2 regions of the Bacillus sp. P4_E1 genome follow, and region 2 is predicted to be linked to the other one. Evidence: riboswitches for the same ligand, from Rfam matches in the RefSeq annotation. Region 2 holds a riboswitch; the other holds the start of a gene.
The links. A riboswitch is a leader RNA that binds a small molecule or an ion and turns the genes downstream of it on or off. The one in region 2 is predicted to bind cyclic di-GMP.
Positions count from the first base shown of each region.

Region 1: another riboswitch for cyclic di-GMP. It lies ahead of AC1DS7_RS05975 (SpaA isopeptide-forming pilin-related protein); the one in region 2 lies ahead of AC1DS7_RS14560 (methyl-accepting chemotaxis protein).

Region 1 is NZ_JBFUIV010000003.1:315,380-317,587, reverse strand. Features, by position in the region: gene AC1DS7_RS05975 (SpaA isopeptide-forming pilin-related protein) at 1-1,080, opposite strand, end outside; cyclic di-GMP riboswitch class I at 1,141-1,231, opposite strand; gene AC1DS7_RS05970 (TetR/AcrR family transcriptional regulator) at 1,404-1,940, opposite strand.
Region 2 is NZ_JBFUIV010000009.1:96,787-98,994, reverse strand. Features, by position in the region: gene AC1DS7_RS14565 (anaerobic C4-dicarboxylate transporter family protein) at 1-331, opposite strand, end outside; cyclic di-GMP riboswitch class I at 614-698, shown strand; gene AC1DS7_RS14560 (methyl-accepting chemotaxis protein) at 833-2,208, shown strand, end outside.

The DNA.
Region 1 (2,208 bases), on a different contig from region 2:
TGTACCAACTTGATATTGAATAGGTTGATCCATTTGCGCTAACTGCTGATTCTCTACAAGCTTACCATTCTCATCAACTATATTCTTTTCAATACTAGGTGGATTATCGTCGCCTGAACCGGTTCCTCCCCCACCACTTACGAATACTTCTCCTACTTTTTCTTCAGTTTTAATATTTTTGCCTTCTAATTTCACTGTATTTTTATGAGGCTTTGCAGCGGGATTGGTAATCTTTGTTTTATATCTTAAAATATAACCTTTTGAACTGTCTGGAAATTCAATTGTAAATCCAGTCTTCGTTGCATTGATTTTAATTTTAGATAAATCTGCTGGCTTAATATTTGTTGGTGCATAACCATCTTCAAATACAGCCTCTTCTAATACTACACTGTCTGTAATTAACTCATGCCCAGGTCCTAATGTATCTGTTAATTTAAGATCTTGCATTTCTGTTCCAGTTGCATTTACATATACAAGCCAATCAGCAATGGACGGATCTTCTTGATTATAAGAACCCCATTTCAATAGGTTATCTGTATTGGGCTGCGGCTTCGGTCTCTCTGTCGTATTACTTACACTTACTTCTTTATTTACGATTTGACCATCAACGTTAAATTCTAATGGGATTTTTTGGACACCATCATATGCTTCTAGACCAAAGTAAAATTCTACGAATAAAGAACCTTTAACGTTATTCTTTCCTTCTACATAATCACCCATAGTACACGTTAATAGACCCTTTTTCATCTCACATGTACCAACTGTTTTGCCTTCAGCATCTTTTAAAGGAAAACTCATATTCATAAGATCTTTTCTAAATTCTTTTGGCATATCAATTGTGAATTGATCTCCACTTTTTATTTGCTCTTTAGCTGACCACTTCACTTCTACTTTCATACCATCTGAAGCCTGATATGGTTCAGATGTTGTGCCATCAGTACGAGAAATATTAATCTCGTCCACTGGATTTTTTATCACAGCGGCTTGAATAACTGGAGCCCATACATTCAGCACTGAAAACAATACTAGAAAAACTAATGAAATCATTGAAATGTGCCTTTTAGTACTTTTCGTTTGCATAATTTCCTCCTAATTTTTTATATTTATATAATAAAAAAAGACCGTCCGGTTGCATCAAAAATGTGCAACCAGACGATCTTAGTAACCAATATATTACCGTAGACTCTAAGCTTTGCGGCCTATCCTTTCGAATAGTGTGCTAAAAATATTTTTTTATTCTTTTTTTGTTTCATTTTCCTTTTGAACCAAATATTACTATACCGTCTGGACGGTTATAATTCAACACCCTGCAAAATTGTTCTATTATTCTAATAAAAAAATAATTCCCCATCGGATTAAATAAACCAATGGGGAATTATTTTTTATTCTATAGTTTGTATATTCTATTTACAGGAAGCATTGATAAGAGCTTGAATCACTTTTTCTCTTAATTCAGAACTTAGTCTTCCAATCCCTAAATATTCCGAATACCATAATCCATCAGCTGCTAATCTAATAATTGTGGCACAAACAGAATCCATTTCATCATTTTCTATTTTAGTTTGCAATTGCTGAAATGCTTGTTGTAATGGCTCAAGTAATTCCGGTTTTAGCATTAATGCTGCCATCATACTACTACACAACTCTTCTGTTCTTTTCTCATTACTTAATCTTTCCTCTACAAAAGAACGAATCCACCTTCCTTTCTTCTCTGTGTCTTCCGTTACCCTATTATGAATAGCACCATGATACTCCTCTGTCCCTTTAAGTATCATGCCTTCTATTAAAGCTTCTTTATTTGAAAAGTGATACAATAATCCACCTTTACTTACACCTGCCTCTTTTGCTACTGCTTCTAAAGTTAACTTAGCTACCCCTTTAAATTGAACAATTTGAGAAGCGGCGGCTAAAATCTTTTGCCGTGTTATGCTCGTGTTCATTCCTTTTTAAACCCTCATTTCTACTAATTCTATCTAAATACGTATTTTATTTTTAATATTGTTCAGTACTACTAGGTATTTTTTTATTCAATATAGGCTTCATTATCTTTGAATTGTTAGTTGCTTCTTCTATTAAAAATTTCCATATCATCCAATATGATAACATTAAATACACTCCGTAGACTATACATCTATACATTTATATAAATTCCTAATATTCCCATAAATGCGAAATACAATTTTAACGAGTCGATTTCCTATCCTTTAG
Region 2 (2,208 bases):
AATAAGCGACATGACCAGTTCCCGCGCATAGCGTGAATAAATAAGTAACAATAGGAGCAAAAAATGTAATACGCTTTGGATTTTTTCGTAATGCTTTCTCAGCAAGGTAGACAAGGTAATCCATTCCTCCAGCAGCTTGCAAAGCACCGGCAGCTGTAATTACTGCTAAAATCATAAGCATTACATCAATAGGAGGAGCTGTAGGTTGTAAGTGGAAGACGAAAACAAGTATTGCCATACCAACGCCACCCATTACTCCTAGCCCAACTCCGCCCAGGCGTGCACCAATAAAAATGCAGATTAGTAACGTAAGAAATTGTAGCCAAAACATGATAAACTACCTCCGAAATTCGTAAGTTAAGATATATTCGAATAGTTTGATTTGAATGAAAAATAAGTAATGATCCGAAATAATCCTTGTATTATATACATTTTTTATTATATAACACAAGAAATGTAACATTCACGTACTTTGTTAAATTATTTCGAAAAAATAATACATTAAAACTTTATATTTACATCTTTAAATGGATGGACATTTTAATTTTTATGTTGTAATATTTGGAAGAGAATATTTTAATTCTCATAGAACTCCCATATCGTTCAACTCGTTCAGCGAGAAAGGCAAACTTATGGAAACATGAGGACGCAAAACTACAGGGGCTAAGGTCGAAGGGCTAAGCTAGCCAGTTGCCGGACGGATAGGGTTGGTCTTGGCCAATGCTTTTTCATTGGTCTTTTTTTTTTGGTTTTTATTTGAGAATTGTTATCAATTAAAGTTGTGTTTTGAAATTATTATTTTGTATTAACTGAATTAAGGAAGGTAATGTGCATGAAAACATATTGGCATAAGCTATCGTTTCTTCAAAAGAATGTATTGTTAACTGTATTAGTTATTTTGACGCTTGTTGGTACTATGGGAGCGTTAAGTTTTAACATGTTTCAAAATAGTATGATGTCTATATTCGAAAGGCATTCTTTTGAAACTGGAGATACGGTATTACATAAATTAGACGCAGAAATATTGAGGGATGTTGCAAAAGACCCAACGGCAGAAAGAGAAAAGAGAGAGAAGTTAACAGAGAAATTAGATGAATCAACGAAAGAATTGAACAGTGTTGGACAAACGTATATTGTTGGAGCGAAAAAAAATGAAAAAGGTGAGTTACAAATCGTCGATTTGTCTACAGGTTTAGCAAATGTTGTTGAAGTAAAGCCGGGAGACTATTACAAACAACCAGATCGTTGGATGAAAGCATATGATAAAGTAATGAGCACGAAAAAAGCAAACATAACAGAGGTATATGAAGACGCATTAGGATCATGGGTAACGATATTAGAGCCAATTAAAGATGGAGAAGATAATATTGTGGCAATTGTTGCAGCCGATCTAGATGCCTCTATTGTTCCTATTACAAAGGAAAACTTCATTATACAAGGTTTAATGTTTATTTGTATTTCTGTTTTAATTGCAACTGTTATTCAATTCTTAATTGTGCGTAACGCACTTGCTCCATTGCGAGATTTACGTGAAGGATTGCGCAAAGTCGGTGAAGGTGATTTAAGTATTAAATTAGAGGAAAGACCAGATGATATTGGTATTATTAATGCGTATTTTAATAATACCATCGAGAAGTTTAAAGGAATTATAGATAAAGTGAAGCAGACAGCAGAACAGGTTTCCTCATCTTCACAAGAATTGTCAGTGAGTACGAAAGAGAATAGCATGGCAGTTCAAGAAATCGTAAGTTCTATGGTTGGGTTAAGAGCTGGCGCTCAATCACAAGAAACTTCAGTACCACAGTATTTAGGCATTGTATATGAAATGGAAGATAAGATGGAAGAGATAAAGAATGCTGCAGAACAAATGTCGAAAGAGTCTGAAGGTATGGAGCGTCATTCAGTAAAAGGAAATGGTGTTATTGAACAGGCGATTAATCAAATGAACATAATACAAAATGCAGTACAAGATTTATCTTCTATCATTTATTCTTTGGAAACAAGATCAAAAGAAATTAGTGATATTGTAAATGTAATTACAGGCATTTCAAATCAAACTAATTCGCTAGTTTTAAATGCTTCTATTGAAGCTTCGCGTGCTGAGGCAACCGGAAAGGGGTTTGCCGTTGTTGCTGATGAAGTGCGTAAATTAGCAGAGCAGACGGAAGCATCAGCAAAGGATATAGCAAAATTAATAGGGGAAACACA